One region of the Rhizobium sp. 25PS6 genome, then DNA from elsewhere that is predicted to be linked to it. Evidence: predicted binding sites of a transcription regulator. Region 1 holds the regulator's gene; the other holds the start of a gene.
What was found. Region 1 encodes HrcA, which represses chaperone genes, less so after heat shock. Its sites were predicted from a motif close to GTTAGCACTCNCNNNNNGNGAGTGCTAAC; they were not measured.
Positions count from the first base shown of each region.

Region 2: the regulator HrcA is predicted to act here: its motif matches at 5,221-5,249, upstream of RWK44_RS26400 (co-chaperone GroES).

Region 1 covers NZ_JAWDIV010000010.1:139,452-149,831, reverse strand. Annotated here, with positions in the region: gene trmB (tRNA (guanine(46)-N(7))-methyltransferase TrmB) at 1-124, shown strand, start outside; gene RWK44_RS16295 (DUF2277 domain-containing protein) at 359-625, shown strand; gene RWK44_RS16290 (DUF1150 family protein) at 680-937, opposite strand; gene RWK44_RS16285 (Hsp20 family protein) at 984-1,409, opposite strand; gene RWK44_RS16280 (nucleoside hydrolase) at 1,689-2,633, shown strand; gene grpE (nucleotide exchange factor GrpE) at 2,675-3,307, opposite strand; gene hrcA (heat-inducible transcriptional repressor HrcA) at 3,418-4,506, opposite strand; gene rph (ribonuclease PH) at 4,635-5,354, shown strand; gene RWK44_RS16260 (VOC family protein) at 5,351-5,776, shown strand; gene rdgB (RdgB/HAM1 family non-canonical purine NTP pyrophosphatase) at 5,777-6,421, shown strand; gene hemW (radical SAM family heme chaperone HemW) at 6,431-7,633, shown strand; gene RWK44_RS16245 (saccharopine dehydrogenase family protein) at 7,699-8,781, opposite strand; gene dnaA (chromosomal replication initiator protein DnaA) at 8,919-10,380, opposite strand, start outside.
Region 2 covers NZ_JAWDIV010000020.1:111,740-122,119, reverse strand. Annotated here, with positions in the region: gene RWK44_RS26430 (sugar phosphate isomerase/epimerase family protein) at 1-18, shown strand, start outside; gene RWK44_RS26425 (TIM barrel protein) at 64-987, shown strand; gene RWK44_RS26420 (Gfo/Idh/MocA family protein) at 1,133-2,260, shown strand; gene RWK44_RS26415 (hypothetical protein) at 2,359-2,529, opposite strand; gene RWK44_RS26410 (hypothetical protein) at 2,596-2,988, opposite strand; gene groL (chaperonin GroEL) at 3,164-4,798, opposite strand; gene RWK44_RS26400 (co-chaperone GroES) at 4,849-5,166, opposite strand; gene RWK44_RS26395 (hypothetical protein) at 5,678-5,941, shown strand; gene RWK44_RS26390 (hypothetical protein) at 5,938-6,273, shown strand; gene RWK44_RS26385 (hypothetical protein) at 6,270-6,593, shown strand; gene RWK44_RS26380 (DUF1488 domain-containing protein) at 6,584-6,859, shown strand; gene RWK44_RS26375 (transglutaminase-like domain-containing protein) at 6,888-7,730, shown strand; gene RWK44_RS26370 (hypothetical protein) at 7,963-8,142, shown strand; gene otnK (3-oxo-tetronate kinase) at 8,144-9,397, shown strand; gene RWK44_RS26360 (VOC family protein) at 9,525-9,905, shown strand; gene RWK44_RS26355 (LysR family transcriptional regulator) at 9,913-10,380, opposite strand, start outside.

The DNA of each region.
Region 1 (10,380 bases):
CTGGATAGCCGACAATGCAGCCGATTGGCTGACGCCCTATGAGGGCTGGCCGAGCACGCGTTACGAGGCAAAGGCGCGCCGCGAGGGCCGGTCTTCGGCCTATCTGACGTTCAGGAAGATCTGAGGCAGTCGGCAAGTCGGCAAACGCGCCCATGATGTTCCTCACGTGAGCAATCGCGTAGGACGCTGATCTGATGGTTCCCGACAGCGACAAAAAACCGAACTGAAGGAGTTGCGCCCTGCCTTGCGACGCGTAGAGTTCCGCCGTCGGACCGGTTGCCATTAGCGCTCACGCGGCTATTTTCTGTGCTGGCCACCCTCCTCTCAATGGAAGAGAGACAATGACCGGGAGCAAGTCATGTGCCGAAATATAAAACCCCTGTTCAATTTCGATCCGCCAGCGACGGACGACGAGATCCACGATGCCGCACTCCAGTTCGTGCGCAAGGTGAGCGGAACGACTAAACCGTCGAAGCGCAATGAGGTCGCATTCGAGCACGCGGTCAATTCCATCGCGGCATGTGCCCGCGAGCTGCTCGATTCGCTGGAAACGTCTCAACCTCCTCGTGATCGCGAAGAGGTAGCGGCAAAGGCGCGCGCGAGAACGGCGGTCCGGTTCGCTTAAGGAAACCCTGTCACGCACAGGAGATCTCAATCAAGGCTCAAATGGCCTTGACGGTCAGTGCAGGCTGACCGTCTTCAATTCGTCCTCGGCAGCCTTGAAAAAGGTGCTGGAGCGGTTGTCCGTCAAAAGGATCGGCGTGCCGTCGGCGCCGAAGAGTGCCCAGAGATCGACGTTCGGATCGATATCCGGCGCCTCGGGAAAGCACTTGGCGACCTCATCGGTCCGCATTTTTCTGATATAGGCGACCTCGCCGTTGCCGATGTGGGCAAGCTCGGATTTGGTCAAGTGAGACGTGGCTTCTTTCATCAACATTCCTGTTCCTCCGGGAGAAGGGACCAACGGTTCAACAACCGTTGTGCTACTCTGAGACCGAAATGTTAATTTTCTTGACCATGCGCGCGGGTTCCGGACGAATTAGATCGACGGAGAGCAGACCGTTCTTCAGGGCCGCACCCAGCACCTGCATGCCGTCGGCAAGAACGAAAGTACGCTGGAACTGCCGGGCGGCGATACCGCGATAGAGATAGTCCCGCTCACCCTGTTCGACCTGGCGGCCGCGGATCAGAAGCTGGTTCTCCTCAATGGAGACGTCGAGTTCCTCCTCGCTGAAGCCGGCCACGGCAAGGGTGATGCGCAGACGTTCCGGCGCGCCGCTGTCGGCGCCGATGCGTTCGATATTATAAGGCGGATATCCGTCACTCGCCTTGGAAATGCGCTCCAGCGTCTTTTCCATGGCATCGAAGCCCAGAAGCAGCGGGCTGGCGAAAGGAGTAATGCGGCTCATCTCTTTTCAAGTCCTTGATGCAAGCGACCATCCCGGACCTCAAGTGCAGCATCCGGATGCCGCTAATATGGGGACAGAATACCGGCGCCGCAAGGCATGGGCCGCGACGTGCCGGCGTCACCTCTCGATTTTAAAGTGATGGCGTCAGGCTCCTTCCTTGACAAAGCGCCTGCTGCCTCGCATCAAAACATGCCGCGCGGATTGTACTGATTTGTGACGGGACGTGAAGAAATCGGTGCATACTCCGATAACCCGCAGTGCGAGGATGGAACGATCGGAATGGCAAGCGCAAGAAAGATCATCATCGACACGGATCCAGGCCAGGACGACGCGGCCGCCATCATGCTGGCCTTCGGCAGCCCCGACGAGCTGGAGGTGCTGGGGATCACGACGGTCGCCGGCAACGTGCCGCTTTCGTTCACCAGCCGCAATGCGCGCATCGTCTGCGAACTCTGCGGCCGGACGGAGACCGAGGTTTTCGCCGGCGCCGACGCGCCGATCGCCCGCAAGCTGGTGACCGCCGAACATGTGCATGGCAAGACCGGCCTTGACGGTCCGGAACTGAACGAACCAACGATGGCGCTGCAGCCTGGCCATGCCGTCGACTTCATCATCGAGACGCTGCGCCGCGAGCCGGAAGGTACGGTGACGCTGTGCACGCTCGGGCCGCTCACCAATATCGGCATGGCCTTCCAGAAAGCGCCTGATATCGCCCCCCGCATCCGCGAACTGGTGATGATGGGCGGCGGCTTCTTCGAGGGCGGCAACATCACGCCGGCGGCCGAATTCAACATCTATGTCGACCCAGAGGCGGCCGATATCGTCTTCCGCTCAGGCGTTCCGATCGTGATGATGCCGCTTGACGTGACGCATCAATTGCTGACCCGCAAGGACCGGGTGAAGCGCATGGCCGAGATCGGCACGGCGCCGGCAAAGGCCATGGTCGAGATGCTGGAATTCTTCGAACGCTTCGACATCGAGAAATACGGTTCCGACGGCGGGCCGCTGCACGACCCGACCGTCGTCGCCTACCTGCTGAAGCCGGAGCTTTTCAAGGGCCGGGACTGCAATGTCGAGATCGAGGTCCAATCCGAACTCACGGTCGGCATGACCGTCGTCGACTGGTGGCATGTGACCGAGCGCAAGCGCAACGCCAGGGTCATGCGCCATGTCGATGCGGACGGCTTCTTCGATCTGCTGATCGAACGCTTCGCCCGCATCTAAAGCTTCGGTTTCCCTTCCTCGCGAGGAGGAAGGAAACGATCTCAGGCGTCTTTTTCGTCGAAGACAGAGTTGGTTTCGGTTTCGGCCGGCTTCGGGCCGCCCTTGGCGACACCGACCATGGCCGGGCGCAGCACGCGCTCGCCGATGGTGAAGCCTGCCTGCACGACCTGGACGACGGTGTTGTTCGGCACGTCCGGGTTCGGCACCTCGAACATCGCCTGATGGAAATTCGGATCGAACTTCTGGCCAACCGGCTCCAGCTTGCGAACGCCGTGGCGTTCCAGAGCCGACAGCATGGCACGCTCGGTCATCTCGACACCCTCGATCAGCGTGCTCAGGCCGGCATCGGCAGTAGCCTTGGTTTCCGGAGAGATGGCGTCAAGCGCGCGGCGTAGATTGTCCGAGACGGCGAGCATGTCGCGCGCGAAACCCGCGACGGAATAGGACTTGGCATCCTTCACCTCGCGCTCGGTGCGGCGGCGCAGATTGTCCATCTCGGCAGCAAGGCGCAGATAGCGGTCGCGCAGCTCGCCGTTTTCGGCTTTCAGAAGCTCGATCGGGTCCGGCTGGGCGGGCTCTTGCTGCGCAGTTTCGTTCTCGACGTAGGCGGCAGCGTCGGCTGCGGCATCGGCCGCAGTTGCGTCAGGTCCGTTTTTCGTCGTGTCATCGGTCATGACGGTCTCCGGTTGGTGTCTTCAGATGCGCCCGATATCGAGGTTTGACCGAAAAAAATCAAGTCTGCGTGACAAAGAAGCGAAAATTCCGCGTGACTGATTGCTGCGCGTCAAAGCTGATTGCGCGAAAGGCGGGAGACGAGCTGGGCTGTGTAGTCCACCATCGGCACGATGCGGGAATAATTGAGCCGCGTCGGGCCGATAACGCCGACGGCACCGACGATACGATCGTCGTCGTCACGATACGGCGCGACGATGAGCGACGAGCCGGACAGCGAGAAGAGCTTGTTTTCCGAACCGATGAAGATGCGCACGCCCGAACCGCTTTCGGCGAGATTGAGGATCTCGATCAGGCTGTCCTTCTTCTCGAGATCGTCGAACAGCAGGCGCAGCCGGTCGAGATCCTCGGCGCCGGCAAGGCCTTCGAGCAGGTTGGCGCGGCCGCGGATGATCAGCTGCGTCGGCTTCCCCTCGTCCGGGCTGCCGGCCCAGACAGCGATGCCGCGCTCGACCAGATCGCGCGACAGGGCATCGAGTTCGTGACGGACGTCGTCTTTCAGCCGGCTTAATTGTTTGCGGAGCTCCGGTAGGGTCTGGCCGGACATATGGGCATTGAGAAAATTCGCCGCTTCCGTCAGCTGCGAGGAGGTGACGCCCGCCGGCAGTTCGATGATGCGGTTTTCCACCTGATCGTGATCGCCGACGAGCACGGCCAGCGCCTTTGTCGGTTCGAGCCGGATGAACTCGACATGTTTCAGCACCGGATCGCTTTTCGAGGTGATGACGAGGCCGGCGCCGCGCGAAATTCCGGATAACATGCGGCTTGCCTCGTTCATCATCGATTCGACGGGATTGCCGCCGCTTTCGGCACGCACCTGGCGGTCGATGCTGGCGCGCTCCTCGGCGGAGAGGTCGCCGACCTGCATGAAGGCATCGACGAAGAAGCGCAGGCCGATCTGGGTCGGCAGCCGGCCGGCGCTGACATGCGGCGAATAGATCAGGCCGAGCTCTTCGAGATCGCTCATCACGTTGCGCACCGAGGCCGGGGACAGCGACATCGGCAGGATACGGGACAGGTTGCGCGAACCGAGCGGCTCGCCGCTTTCCAGATAACCTTCGACGATGCGACGAAAAATTTCCCTGGAGCGCTCGTCCAGCGCAGCTACGGCATCCGAAACCGACGTCGACCTGATGCCCATGAAGCTTTCGAACCCGTGCTGATGATACTTCCCGAAAATATAGTCAAACTAACACCCGTGGCAAAAGGGAATTTGCAAATGAGCGCCGCCAATCGTAGAAGCGGTCAAATAAACCCCAGGAGATAAGAATGCGGCCTTCAGGCAGAAAGATCGACCAGATGCGCAAGGTCTCGTTCGAGCGCAATTTTTCCAAGCATGCGGAAGGCTCCTGCCTGGTGAAGTTCGGCGATACGCATGTGCTCTGCACGGCGAGCCTCGAAGAAAAGACGCCGCCATGGCTGCGCAATACCGGCAAGGGCTGGGTCACGGCCGAATACGGCATGCTGCCGCGGGCGACCGGCGAACGCATGAAGCGCGAGGCCGCCGCCGGCAAGCAGGGCGGCCGCACCCAGGAAATCCAGCGGCTGATCGGCCGGTCGCTGCGCGCCGTCGTCGACCTGCAGGCGCTCGGCGAACGGCAGATCACGCTCGATTGCGATGTCATCCAGGCCGATGGCGGCACGCGGACAGCGTCGATCACCGGCGGCTGGATCGCGCTTTACGACTGCCTGAAATGGATGGAAAGCCGCAACATGATCAAGGTCGACCGGGTCCTGAAGGATCATGTCGCCGCCATCTCCTGCGGCATCTTCGCCAGCCAGCCGGTGATCGATCTCGACTACATCGAGGATTCCTCGGCCGAGACCGATGCGAACTTCGTCATGACCGGCACCGGCGGGATTGTCGAGATCCAGGGCACGGCCGAAGGCACGCCGTTCAGCGAAGGCGAATTCACCTCGCTGATGCAGCTTGCCAGAAACGGCATCGGCGAACTCGTGGCGCTGCAGAAGCAAGCCGTCGAAGGATGAACCCCATGCTGGAAGGCATGTTGGAAACGGCGCTCTATGCGCGGGATCTCGATAAGGCCGAGACGTTTTACGAAGACGTTCTCGGGCTTGAAAAGATCGCCCGCGCCGCCAACCGGCACGTCTTCTTCCGCTGCGGGCCTGGCGTTCTGTTGATCTTCAATCCCGAAGAAACGGTGAAGCCGCCGGCGCCTGAAGCACTGCAGGTACCGCCGCACGGCACGAGCGGCCAGGGCCATGCCTGTTTCCGGGTGTCCGGCCGCAATATCGATGCCATGGCCGAACGGCTGACGGCGGCGGGCGTGGCGATCGAATCCGAAGTGCGCTGGCCGAACGGCGGCCGCTCGATCTATTTCCGCGATCCTGCCGGCAACAGCCTGGAATGCGCGGAGGCTAAAATCTGGGGCATCGAACAGGACATCTGAATGCGCAAGCTTGAAACGAAGACCATCGTCGTCGCCAGCCACAATGCGGGCAAGATTCGCGAGATCCAGGAATTGATCGGGCCGCTCGGCTTCACCGCCAAATCGGCCGCCGAGCTGAATTTCGTCGAACCGGATGAGACGGGCACGAGCTTCGAGGAGAATGCGACGATCAAGGCAATCGCCTCGGCCAATGCCGCCGGCATGCCGGCGCTGTCGGACGATTCCGGGCTGGTGGTCGACGCACTCGGCGGCGATCCCGGTGTCTACACCGCCAATTGGGCGGAGACATCAGACGGCACGCGCGATTTCGACATGGCGATGACCAAGGTGGAAAAGGCGCTGCAGGATGCCGGCGCGACAAAGCCGGAACTGCGCAGGGCGCGTTTCATCAGCGTGCTCTGCCTTGCCTGGCCGGACGGGCATACGGAGCTGTTTCGCGGCGAGGTGGAAGGCAGCGTCGTCTGGCCGCCGCGCGGCACGCAGGGCTTCGGCTACGATCCGGTCTTCCAGCCCGAGGGCTACGACATCACCTTCGGCGAAATGAGCGGCGAGGAAAAACACGGCTGGAACATCGGTAAGCCGCAAGCGCTGTCGCACCGGGCCCGCGCCTTCAAACTCTTTGTCGAAACCTGCCTGGAGGCATAAGGTCAGTCCGTGGACAATTTCGACACGCCAAGCACCTCGCGCGATGCGGCCCTGCTGCCCGATACCGGCGAGCCGGGCTTCGGCGTCTATGTGCATTGGCCCTTCTGCGCGGCGAAGTGTCCCTATTGCGACTTCAACAGCCATGTGCGCCACCAGCCGGTGGATCAGGAGCGCTTTACAGCGGCCTTCCTGAAGGAGATGGCGGCAGTCCGGGCGATCAGCGGCCCGAAGACGGTGACGAGCATCTTCCTGGGGGGCGGCACACCCTCGCTGATGAAGCCGGAAACGGTCTCCGCCATTCTCGACGGCATAGCGCGGCACTGGCATGTGCCTGATGGCATCGAGATCACCATGGAGGCCAACCCTTCGAGCGTCGAGGCCGAACGCTTCCGCGGCTACCGGGCAGCCGGCGTCAATCGCGTCTCGCTCGGCGTGCAGGCGCTGAACGACCGGGATCTGAAATTCCTCGGCCGGCTGCATGATGTCGCCGACGCGCTGAAGGCGATAAGGCTGGCGCGCGACATCTTTCCGCGCATGTCCTTCGATCTGATCTATGCCCGGCCGGAGCAGACGGTCGAGGAGTGGGAAAAGGAGCTGAAGGAGGCGATCTCCTATGCGGTCGACCATCTTTCGCTCTATCAGCTGACCATTGAGGAGGGCACGCCCTTCTACGGCCTGCACAAGGCCGGCAAGCTGATCGTACCGGACGGCGAGCAATCGGCAGTGCTCTACGAGGCGACGCAGGAGATCACCGCGCGCGAGGGCATGCCGGCCTATGAGGTTTCCAATCATGCCCGGCCTGGGGCCGAAAGCCGGCACAACCTGACCTACTGGCGCTACGGCGATTATGCCGGCATCGGCCCAGGCGCCCACGGCCGGCTGACGCGTGGCACCGAGAAGCTCGCAACGGCGACCGAGCGCAAGCCGGAAACCTGGCTCGACATGGTCGAGCGCGACGGGCACGGCATTCTCGACGAGGAGCGGCTCGGCTTCGAGGAACAGTCCGACGAGCTGCTGCTGATGGGGCTGCGGCTGAGAGAAGGCGTCGATCTGGCCCGCTGGCAGCAGCTTTCCGGCCGCGACCTCGACCCGAAACGCGAGGAATTCCTGCTCGAACACAAATTCATCGAGCGGATCGGCAATTCACGCCTGCGCTGCACGCCCTCAGGCATGCTGATTCTCGATTCCGTCGTCGCCGATCTCGCCTGCTGATATCATAAGACGAATGGATTTGCAGCGCGACGGCATCGATGTTGCCGCCGTGCCGGAAGGCAGTCTCAGCCGTGGCTGGTGGCACCGGCCTTGAAGAGGCTGCCGGTCGGTGTCTTCAAAAACATCTCCAGCGGAATATGCTCCTGGTGCAGGAAGCCGGTCGCCGGCAACAGGCCGTCGCGGACCATCTCGATGACAGCGACGACGGAGGCTGACGTCGTCCAGGCGATCGCCGTGCGGCGCGCCCCGGCAATCTCGATCGGGTAATAGGCGCGCACGAATTCCTTGCGGCGCAGGCCGCCATTCTCGGTGCCCTCGGCGGCGACATGGACATAGACGACATCGTCTTCAACCGGCGGCTTGGCATTGGTCAGGATCTCGCCGGCGAGCTTGCGCTTGTCGCGCATCAACAGCTCGTGGAAGAAGAAGTTCATCAGCTCCATATGGCCGGGATACCGCATGGTCTTGTAATCGAGATTGTCGATCTTGCCGAGCATGGTGTCGCACATGGTGCCAAGGCCGCCGGACGTCGTGAAGGCTTCGAGCTTGACGCCGCCGACATAGACGGTCTCATGCCATTCCATCGGCGAGACGAGCTTGCGCACACCGCCCTCGATGACCTCACAGTCGTTCAGATATTCGTTGACGACGCCCTCAGGCGACCAGTTGAAGGCGTAGCCGAGCAGTCCGGTCGGATGCTGCGGCAGAGCGCCGACGCGCATGCGGATCGACCGGCAGCGATCGAAGCCATCGGCCAGGCTTGCGCCGACGATGCCGACGAAACCGGGCGCCAGGCCGCATTGCGGCGCCATCAGGCCGCGCGCCGTCTTCGACAGCTCGATAATGAAATTGGTTGTGGGAACGTCTTCGGTCAGATCGAAATAATGAATACCGGCAAGATGGGCGGCACGCGCCAGCTCAATGTTCAAATGATAGGGCAGGCAGGAGAGCACCGCCTCGACATTCGAGAGCAGTTCGCCGATCACTTGCGGATCGGAGATATCGCCGGTGCGGCACTTGAAGGGGACGTCGCTCAGCGGCAACTGCGCGTCGACCCCGATGACCTCGAAGCCGCCTTCATGCAACAGCGTCGCCGCCAGCCGTCCGACCTTGCCCAGGCCGAGAACGGCGATCTTTTCGAAACTCATTCATTCCTCCCACGCGCCGTTTTGGCGCTTCAGTCTTTGACATGCACGTCATGCGCGGGAGGTATAGAATAAAAAACTTATAAAGGAAAACAGCCGGAATCACTTCCGGCCGTGGATTTTTCGGAAAAACTAGGCGATTATTCGTTGATCAGGCGCTTCAGAAGCTCGACTTCATGCGAAAGCTTGGTGTCTCCCGAAATCAGCTCCTCGATCTTGCGCACGGCATGCAAAACGGTCGTGTGATCGCGCCCGCCGAACCGGCGGCCGATCTCCGGGAAGGAGCGCGGCGTCAGCGTCTTCGACAGATACATGGCGATTTGGCGCGGTTTGACGATGACGCGGGTGCGGCGGTTCGACACCAGTTCCTGGCGCGAGACGTTGTAGTGCCTTGCGACGATGCGCTGGATATCCTCGATGCGCACACGGCGGGGCTCGCCGGAGCCGACCAGATGGGCGAGCAGCTCGTCGACGCGTTCAATCGACAGGTTCGGCTCGAAGGAGCGGCGGAAGACCAACTGGTTGAAAGCGCCTTCGAGTTCGCGGCCGCTGGCCGTGACGTTTCGGGCGACGTGCTGGAGCAGTTCGGCCGGAATTTCGAGCGACGGATCTTCGAGCCGGGCGACAGCAAGGCGACGCTTGAGGATTTCGAGACGCATCTCGTAATCCGGCGCGTCGAATTCGATCGCCACACCGCCCTGCAGGCGCGAGCGAACGCGGGGATCGAGCGACTCCAGCTCCCAGGGCGCACGGTCGGCAGCAACAACGACCTGCTTGGCGCTGTCGAGCAGCATGTTCAGGAGATGGCAGAATTCATGCTGGATCATCTTGCCCTGCAGGAACTGCATGTCGTCGATAATCAGGAGATCGATGTTGCGCAGCGAATCCTTCAGCGTCAGCGCATCATTGTCGCGGATCGCGGTGGCGAAGCGCCACATGAAATATTCGGCAGTCAGATAGACTACGCGCAGAGCCCGCGGGTTCTGCACCGCCGCATTGGCGACCGCCTGCAGCAGGTGGGTCTTGCCGAGACCGACGGTCGAATGGATGAAGAGCGGGTTGAAGCGCACGGCGCCCTGACCGGCTTCCGCGATCGTCTTTGCAGCCGCAAGTGCTACCCGGTTGGAGCTGCCTTCGACGAAGGTGTCGAAGGTAAAGCGGGAGTCAAGTGGCGAACCGAAGAGCGGCGAGCCAAAGCTTGCGGGCCTTGCGGCGGCAACAGCCGAAACCGCCTGCTGGACGGCCTGACCGGCCGGCTGCGCGCTTGTCGGGCGGCGCATCTGCGCGGGGGCGGCTGGTTCCGGCGCGACCGCCTCATCGAGTGCCTTCGTGCCGTGGCGCGTTGCCGTGCGCACCAGGACTTCGATTTTCAGAATTTCCGGATCTTCGGCCTGGAACAGACCGGTGATGAGATCGAGATAACGATTGTTGATCCACGACTTCAGGAAGGTCGTGGGAACCGAAAGGCGAACGACGCTCTTCGATACCGAATGCAGCTTCAGCCTGGCAAACCAGCTGGCATAGACGTCAGGACCGACCTGGGCCTTCAAGCGCGCGCTGACGCGCTCAAACAAAATGCTCTGCTTCATTTCCGCCTTTGCT
Region 2 (10,380 bases), on a different contig from region 1:
CCCGGGAAACTTGGCTGATCGTCAACATCCACCCGGCACCACCACTTTTCAGGAATAAAACCCGTGACCATCACGATTACGACAGCCCCCTGCTGCTGGGGCGTTGATGACGTCAACAATCCAAACCTTCCCGCCTGGGAGCGCGTCTTCGACGAGGCGACGGCGGCTGGTTATGGCGGCCTCGAACTCGGGCCGTACGGTTACGTGCCGCTCGATGATGCGCTCGTCGCAAAGGCGCTCACCGAGCGCAATCTCTTCATCGTCGCCGGCACGATCTTCGACGATCTGGTCTCGCCTGAAAATCGGGAGACATTGCTGCGGCAGACGGAGGAAATCTGCGCCGTCATCACCAGGCTGCCGCAGCCGGAACAGGTGGAAGGCCAGCGGTTCAGGACGCCCTATCTCACGGTCATGGACTGGGGGCACGACGAGCGGGACTATGCCGCTGGCCATTCGGATCGTGCGCCGCGCCTCGACGACACGGCCTGGACCGGGATGGTCGCGAACATCACGGCGATCGCCGAACTCGCGGCGCGTAAATACGGCGTGCGCGCCGTCATCCACCCGCATGCGGGCGGCTATATCGAATTCGCCGATGAGATCGAGCGGGTGGCAGGTGACATTCCGCAGGAGATCGCCGGCTTCTGCCTCGACACCGGCCATAGCTATTATGCCGGCATGGATCCCGTGGAGATGCTTCGCCGCTATGCCGACAGGCTCGACTACGTCCACTTCAAGGACATCGACCAGACCGTCTTCGACCGTGTGCTTGGCGAGAAGATCCGCTTCTTCGATGCATGCGGACAGGGCGTCATGTGCCCGATCGGCCGCGGCGTCATCGATTATCCCGCCGTCAAGCGAACGCTCGAGGAGATCGGCTATCACGGCTTCATCACCGTCGAGCAGGAGCGCGATCCATTCAATGTCGCCGGCAGCCTCGAAGACGTGAAGCAAAACCGCGATTACCTCAGGTCGGTCGGGTTCTAGAGCGTTTCCGTTTTTCTTCGAAACACGGAAACGCTCCATCTCTCTGTTTTGCGCAATTCCGGACACAAAAACCGCTGCGCACTTTTGCTGGAACTGCTGGGGAAAAACTGTGACGAATAACAGGAAAAAGCCGATCCGCTGGGGCATGGTCGGCGGCGGCAGAGGCAGCCAGATCGGCTATATTCATCGCTCGGCGGCGCATCGCGACGACGTCTTTGCCCTTGCGGCGGGCGCCTTCGATATCGATCCCGAACGCGGCCGCGCCTTCGGCATCGATCTCGGGCTCGACGAAGCCAGGAGCTACCGGGACTATGCGGCGATGTTTGCGACTGAGGCCGGGCGGGCCGACGGCATCGAGGCCGTGTCGATCGCAACACCCAACAACACCCATTTCGCGATCTGCAAGGCAGCGCTCGAACATGACCTGCATGTGATCTGCGAAAAGCCGCTCTGCTTCACGACCGCCGAGGCCGAGGAACTGAAGGCGCTTTCCCAGACGCGCGGCCGTATCGTCGGCGTGACCTATGGTTATGCCGGCCATCAGATGATCGAGCAAGCGCGTGCCATGGTCCGGAATGGCGATCTCGGCGAGGTCCGAATCGTCAACCTGCAATTCGCCCATGGCTTCCATAGTGCTGCGGTGGAGGAGCAGAACCCTGCGACGCGCTGGCGCGTCGATCCAAAATTCGCAGGCCCCAGCTATGTGCTCGGCGATGTCGGAACCCACCCGCTTTATATCGCCAAGGTCATCCTACCGCACCTGAAGATCAAGCGGCTGCTCTGCACCCGCCAGAGCTTCGTCAAAAGCCGCGCGCCGCTCGAAGACAATGCGGTGACCCTGATGGAATATGACAATGGCGCGATCGCCACTATCTGGTCGAGCGCCGTCAATGCCGGCTCCATGCATGGCCAGAAGATCCGCATCGTCGGCTCGAAGGCCAGTATCGAATGGTGGGACGAGCGGCCGAACCAGCTCTCCTACGAGATCCAGGGCGAACCGGCCCGCATTCTCGAGCGCGGCATGGACTATCTCTATACCGAGGCCAGGATCGACGACCGGATCGGCGGCGGTCACCCGGAAGGTCTCTTCGAAGCCTGGGCGAACCTCTATCGCCGATTCGGCTTTGCCATCAACAAAGAGCGCGGCCTCGCTCCTGCGGGGATCGAAGACCTCGTCTTTCCCGATGTCGATGCCGGACTGGAAGGGGTCCGCTGGGTGGAAAACTGCGTGCGTTCCGCCGACGCGGGTGGGATCTGGCTGGATTATCGCTAGGTCTTCAAGAGCCCCGGCGCAGCTCTTTCTCAGATCGCGCCCTGTGCCCGCTTCGCACTTGTTGCGCTGGAGGCATGTTCAAGGACATCAGTCCACACTCAGATAAGCGGATCGTCGTCTTCCGGCGCCTGCGGCGCGCGGCGACGCGTGCTGTCGTTGGCGGCTTTCTTAGGCCCGTCGGCGGCTGCCTCAGGGACTTTCTTGACGCTTTCGCCGCCGGCGTCTTCTGCGGCTGGCTTTGGGTCGCTCTTTTTCACGAAACGGATCATAGGTCATTTCCTGCTTCAACAGTGGGAGCGCTCCGCACGTATATCGGAGCGCTCTGGAAAACGGTGTCAGACGGCAAGCGCCGTGGCGCAGCCTTGAACACTTCGGCTATCGGCTGAAGTCTGCCCAGGCATGGTCGCCCAACCGCCGGCCTCAACGAACTGACGCTGCTTGTAGCCTTCGGTAATCGCCTTGAACTCGATCAGTTTAGCGCTCGCATCCGGCGCCGCCTTGAATCGCTCGACGCAAATGGCCGACGCCAGTTCTCCGCGTGCGGTGTCGCCGGCGGCGGCTGCCGCTTTGCTTGATGTGCCGCCGGTTACCCAACCTCCCCAGCTGAATCCGATAATCATCGTGGCGATCGCCGTGGCGACGCAGGCCCAGGCGAGAAGCGTCTTGGATGGCTGGTAACTGTCGAAACGCTGGGTAATCGATGTCTTGCTGCTGCTCTGCACGGACATTGGAATTCTCCCTGTCTGTTGTTCGGGTTGTGCCGTCCGGCGACGCCGGACCGGTTCAAGCTGGCCTTAGAACAGGATGATTTTAGGCCGGGTCTAAAATCTGAATCCTGTTCTACATTAAATAGTTAGAGCATGATGTCGTCCGAAAACCGCTGACACTTTTCGGCATCATGCTCTAGTATCCCATAGCGCCCATGCCGCCATTTCCGGCCGCAGGCGCAGAATTTTTCGCGGGAATGTCGGCGATCATCACCTCGGCGGTGATCAGCAGCGCCGCGATCGAGCCGGCGTCCTGCAGAGCAGTGCGCACGACCTTGGCAGGATCGACGATGCCGGCCTCGATCATATCGACATAGGTCTCCGTCTGTGCGTCGAAGCCCTGATTGTGATCATTGCTGCCGGCGAGTTTTCCGACGACAATGGAGCCCTCGAACCCGGCATTGTCGGCGATCTGCCGGATCGGGGCTTCGAGCGCCCTGAGCACGATCGAGATGCCCGCCGTCACATCGGCGTTCTCCCCCGTCAGTCCCGTCAGCGCCGACTTCGCGCGCAACAGTGCCACGCCGCCGCCGGGCACGATGCCCTCTTCGACCGCCGCACGGGTGGCGTTCAGCGCATCGTCGATGCGGTCTTTCTTTTCCTTGACCTCCGTCTCGGTCGCGCCGCCGACGCGGATGACCGCGACGCCGCCGGCGAGTTTCGCCAGGCGTTCCTGCAGTTTTTCCTTGTCGTAGTCGGAGGTGGTGTCTTCGATCTGCGCCTTGATCTGCTGGATGCGCGCCTGGATGGCCGCTTTCTCGCCGGAGCCGTCGATGATCGTGGTGCTTTCTTTGTCGATCAGCACACGTTTGGCGTGGCCGAGCATATCGAGCGTGACGTTCTCGAGCTTGATGCCGAGATCCTCGGAAATCATCTGGCCGGCGGTCAGCACGGCAATGTCTTCGAGCATCGCCTTGCGGCGATCGCCGAAGCCCGGCGCCTTGACGGCTGCGACCTTCAGGCCGCCGCGCAGCTTGTTGACGACCAGCGTCGCCAGCGCCTCGCCTTCGACGTCCTCCGAGATGAGCAGCAGCGGTTTGCCGGTCTGTACGACGGCTTCCAGGATCGGCAGCATCGCCTGCAGGCTGCCGAGTTTCTTCTCGTGAACGAGGATATAGGGCTCCTCCAGTTCCACGCGCATCTTCTCGGCATTGGTGACGAAATAGGGCGAGAGATAGCCACGATCGAACTGCATGCCCTCGACGACATCGAGTTCGGTTTCGGCGGTTCGCGCCTCTTCGACGGTTATGACGCCCTCATTGCCGACCTTGTCCATTGCCCTGGCGATCATCTCGCCGATGGTGGCGTCGCCATTGGCGGCAATGGTGCCGACCTGTGCGATCTCGCCTGACGATTTGACCTTCATCGCCCTCGCCTTGATTTCCTTGACGACGGCGATAACGCCGAGATCGATGCCGCGCCTCAGATCCATCGGGTTCATGCCGGCAGCGACGAGCTTTGCGCCTTCGCGGAAGATGGAGGCGGCGAGCACCGTTGCCGTCGTCGTGCCGTCGCCGGCAAGATCATTGGTCTTCGATGCCACCTCGCGCACCATTTGCGCGCCCATGTTCTCGAACTTGTCTTCGAGCTCGATCTCCTTGGCGACGCTGACGCCGTCCTTGGTGATGCGCGGTGCGCCATAGGCCTTGTCGATGACGACGTTGCGACCCTTCGGGCCAAGCGTCACCTTGACGGCGTTGTTGAGCAATTCGACGCCGCGCAGCAGGCGGTCGCGCGCGTCGGTAGAGAACCTGATTTCCTTGGCAGACATGATATTTCTTCCCAGTTCGGTCTTGAGTTGCGGGTCACAAATTCGACCCCTCAGGCGGCTTTGCCGGCAGCCGCTTCGGTCTTTTCGACGATGCCCATGATGTCGGTCTCCTTCATGATCAGAAGGGTTTCGCCATCGATCGTGACCTCGGTCCCCGACCATTTTCCAAACAGAATGAGATCACCGACCTCGACATCGAGCGGGACGAGATTGCCGCTTTTGTTGCGCAGGCCCGGGCCGACTGCGACCACTTCGCCTTGCTGCGGCTTCTCCTTGGCGGTGTCTGGAATGATGATCCCGCCCTTGGATTTGACATCGCCTTCCGCACGTCGAATGACGACGCGGTCGTGAAGTGAACGGAATTTCATAGAGGGTCTTTCTGCTGCCGGCGCGTAGGGCGGCTGCAATTCATAAATAGCACTCGTGGCACTCGATTGATAGGAGTGCCAAGAAATATTGTTCGCACGGGGAACTTCTGGAAAAATTTAGGAAATAAATTTGAACGGATATTTTGCAATAATCAGAAAATGAAGAGAATTTTTACGACACCGCACCTAATTTTATTTAAATGGTTATCGAGTTAATTTGGCGTTTTTCATAGATAAATTCGAATTTATCTTGATTTAAACTCAATCGAGGCGCAATGATAGGCCTCGTCGATTTGGCCGACTTGGCTTCGCGGTGTCAGAGAACTACGACCCGCCATCACCACCGAATTTTCGATAGCAATTTGTGACGTCGTTCTGGCGTCGATTTCGCCTATTCCGATCCGGAATGAGCTTGGCGCTGACCGCGGATGTACCGGCAGCCTCGAGTTCGTCCGGTTCGGAACTCAACGATACAGGAAACGCATCGGCGCTTCCTGCGGAGGCCTCAGCCGTGACCAGTCGCACCACACAAACAGTCGTCCGCTTTTCATCCCCATTCCACCTGCCCGGTTTCGACGGGGCGCAGCCAGCCGGAGAATACCGCGTCGATTATGACGAGGAATTGATCGATAGCGTTTCCAGGCTTGCCTGGCTAAGGGTCGGCGCCTTCATCCACCTGCCGGCAATCGCCGCGCAGAGTTCGACGCAGCAGATGATGCCTATCCACCTGTCAGATCTCGAAACCGCGCTCGAAAAGGACCACAAACCGTCATGACCGCTACGCGCATCCCGCAACGCAATGGACGCTCGATCCGGCGCGAGGCAGCAACACATATCTTCAAGGTTGGACAGACTGTCCGGGTGAAGGACGGGTTCCTGGTCGTTCCCTCCAAGCTCCCCGAGACATACCGCATTACCGCCACGCTGCCTCTGAGAGGAAATGTGCTGCAATACCGCATCCGCAGTGACGATGAACGTCATGAGCGGGTCGCGACGGAAGACAGCCTGGAACTGGTAAACCTATCGCCCGCCGGCAGCGGCGCAACACTGATCGAGAGGACGTTTGGCCATGGCCACGGCCCGAATGACGAAAGGTTGACATCGTGAACAGCCATGAAGACGAAGCCGAACGAAGACGGAATGCCTTTGCCGTCGGCACATGGGAAAACAAATGTGGCGCTTCCGGCCGCTACTCCATGGAGATCGAACACGACCGCCGGATCGAATCCGCCCGTTCGTGGACCGTCTATCGTGTCTCAGCAGGCGTTCCAGTGCACTCCGAGCATGCCGTGACAGGCAAGAGCCGTCCGCAGGCCGGGAAAGACATGATGTCCTTCAATCTTCTCAACATAGGATACCGGAAGGAATGGCTGAGGCTGTCGGACGCCGCCCGGAGTGAAACTCCGCCGGTTCAACCATGGCGCTAGCCTTCCTGAACCAAAGCCGCAGCTTCGATGCGGCGAGAAATGCTGTGCGCTTCGTCGGCCATGACGGCATGTTCCAGGTGTTGTTCTTCATCGAGATTGGCGCACTGGCGAAATCCGACACCACATTGCAAAGAACCGAGCCTTCGGAAACGAGGTGGCTTTCGTCTTTCGATGCCCTGCGTAACTCCATTCAGGACGTGGCACACAAAGCCTATTCCTACCGCCGCCGCGCCTTTTATACTCTAACTGCGGCGGATTTCCGCTAGCGGGATCCGGACGCGCGAGAAACGATCCATGTTGATCCGTTACGGCTATGAAATCACGCTGACCTGCCCGCAGCCGACCGCATTGGTGTGCCTGTTGTCGGTTCATGATGATCGTGCGGCCGACATCAGAATTCCGGAAACGGTCTTCACCACGCCCGATGTTCCCACATCGACTTATCGCGATCTCTTCGGCAACCGCTGTCTTCGGCTGGTCGCCCCAGCGGGCGACCTGACCATATGGGGCGATGCGACGATCGAAGACGATGGCAAACCGGACAGGTCGCTGCCAGGCGCCAGGGAGTTCCCGGTTTCGGAGTTGCCGGATGATTGCCTCGTCTACCTGATGGGCAGCCGCTATTGCGAGACGGATCGCCTCAGTCAAATTGCGTGGGATATGTTCGGCACCGTCTCACCCGGCTGGGGCCGCGTTCAGGCGATCTGCGACTTCGTTCACGGCCATATCCAATTCGACTATATGCAGGCGCGATCGACGCGGACAGCCTTCGAGGCCTTTCACGAACGTGTCGGCGTCTGTCGCGACTTTGCGCATCTCGCGGTGGCGTTGTGCCGGTGCCTCAACATTCCCGCCCGATATATCAATGGCCATCTCGGCGACATCGGTATTCCCGTCGTCGACCCGATGGACTTCAGCGCCTGGATCGAGGTCTTCCTCGACGGTGCATGGCATACATTCGATCCGCGCAACAACACGCCGCGGATCGGTCGTATCATCGTCGCACGCGGGCGCGATGCCGCCGACATACCGCTCATCAATTCCTTCGGACCGCATGTGCTGAAGGCGTTTCGAGTCTGGACCTATGAGGTGACGAACCTGCAGCAGATGCAAAGCGTCGCCGAAGGTGCTGTTTAGAACGAGACCTGGGCAGGATGCGGCATGCCCAGCCCCAGGCTGCCGCAGGCAGGACTGCCAGTCCGTTCCCGGTTCATGGCAGCCGCCCACAGCAGCGCCGAGCCGAACTGCACCCTCCCCCCAAAATCACGTGACAGCGTCGCTCGCCTTGTCTTAACTGAGACATTGCCGGTTCGGGGCCGACTCGCGCCGGAAGTCGGCGTCGATGTCTTCGAGTGGAGGGCCGCTTCAGATGAAAAACCTTGTCATAGGCGCGGCCGAGATGGTCTGCCGCAAGCTGGTGGCTGCGCCGGGCAATTTCGATGCGAGCCGGGCGCAGGCGCTCGGTTTCAGCGCTGAAACATCCTTCGACGAGATCATTCGCGTACCTATCGAGGACGAGCTCGAAGGCCGCCTGCCGGAGCTTTCCTGACATGCTGCTTGGGGCGATTGCCGATGATTTCACCGGCGCCAGCGATCTTGCCAACACGCTTGCGAGAGGCGGCATGTCGACCGTGCAGTTCGTCGGCACCGGCCGCGGCAAGACGGATTGCGAGGCCGGCGTCGTCGCGCTGAAAACGCGCTCGGCGCCGGTTGACGATGCGGTGCGCCAGTCGCTGGAGGCGGCGCGCTGGCTGCTCGAGCAGGGCTGCGAGCAGATCGTCTTCAAATATTGCTCGACCTTCGATTCGACGCCTTCAGGCAATATCGGGCCGGTGGCCGAAGCGCTGCTGCGCCTCACCGGCACCGGCGTCGCCGTCGTCTGCCCGGCCTTTCCGGCGACCGGACGGCGGCTTTTCATGGGACATCTCTTCGTCGGCGACCGGCTTCTCAGCGAATCCGGCATGCAGAACCATCCGTTGACGCCGATGACCGATCCCGACATCCGCCGCTGGCTGCAGCAGCAGACGAAAGGCGAAATCGGCAGCATTGCGCTCGACGTGGTGCGCTCGGGCGCTGCGGCCTTGCGCAACGGCCTGCGCGCCGAACTCACCGCCGGCCACCGCCTCGTCGTCGTCGACGCCATCGAGGACGACGACCTGGCGACGATCGCGGCCGCGGTCGCCGACCACAAGCTGGTGACCGGCGGCTCTGGCATTGCGCAGGGCTTGCCGCAGAATTTCCGCAACCAGGGCAAGCTCTCAGGTACGGCGGACGAAGTGCCTCTGGTCAAGGGTCCCGGTGTCGTGATCTGCGGCTCCTGCTCCACGACCTCGCAGAACCAGGTCGCCTGCCACCTGCAGAACCATCCGGGGCTTGCGATCGATCCGGCGGTGCTGATGCGCGGCTCGATGTCGGTGGAGCGCGCGGCACGCTGGGTGGAAGCGAATGTCGCCGAAAATCCGATCGTCTATTCGACAGCCGCTCCTGAAGTGGTGAGCTTCGTGCAGCAGCGTTTCGGGCGCGAGGACGTGGCTGAAAAAATCGAGACCTTCTTTGGCGGGCTGGCGCGGCGGCTCGCCGATGCCGGCATGCGGCAGATCGTCGTCGGCGGCGGAGAAACCTCCGGCGCGGTGGTGGAAGCGCTCGGTCTCAAGAACATGATGATCGGGCCGGAGATCGATCCCGGCGTGCCGGTTCTCGTGGCCGACCGCTCCGGACCGCTCGGGCTTGCGCTGAAGAGCGGCAATTTCGGAGCCCCCGATTTCTTCGCCAAGGCGCTGGACAGAATCGCCGGCCATGAATGAGCGCGCAGGCCGCTGACGATGCGCCCGTTCGCTGACTTAGAACGGCGGTTGAAAGATGTTGTCATCGTGCCATCTTGGGGGTGAGAGAGCTCACACCGGGGATGAGCAGAGAAGGAGTTCGCAGTCCATGTTCGATCATATCTCCATCGGCGTAAAAGACTTGGAAAGAGCCCGCCGTTTCTACGATGCGGCGCTGGCGCCACTCGGATATGAGCGCCTGTCTAATTCCGACACCATGATCGGCTACGGCCCGGAAACGGTCGGGCTCTGGGTGATGCAGGTCGAGCAGCCTGTTGTTGCCGACATGCGATCCGGGCTGCATTTCTGCTTCGTCGCGCCTGATGAGGCCGCGGTCGATGCCTTTCACGCGGCGGCCGTTGCATCCGGCGGCACGGATAATGGCGAACCAGGTGTGCGGCCGGATTATGGGCAATTCTATTACGCCGCCTTCATCATCGACCCGGACGGCTACCGCCTCGAAGCGTATTTCCACAAAGGCGAACTGTAAGGGACCGTCAGGCAGCGGCTCTCGGAATGGATACGCAGCAGCCGGAAGCTTCGAGCGCTTTATTGGCTACATCGATGAACAGGCGACGGAACCAGCGCGCCCGGCCGTCCGTCTGGTCGACTCGGCGATAAAGCATCGTCACGGGATCGGCCGGCAGCGAAAGCGGCGGCTCGCAAAGCATCAGCCCATGTAACTGCGCCATGCAGCGACCGATCGATTCCGGCACGGTGGCAATGGCGGGCATCGCCTTCAGCACCATCGGCAGAGCGGAAAAGCGCGGGACGGTCGCCACCACCTGTCTCACATCGCCGGTGCGGTTCAGCGCCATGTCGATACCGGTCGAGGTGTTGCCTTCGAACGAGACGGTGACATGCGCGACATTGGCGAAATCCTTGAGGCTCAACGGCGCCTTCAGCCCGAGCTGAGCTTCATCGTAGATGCAGATCGAGACTTGGTCGAACAGCGGCGCGCGAAT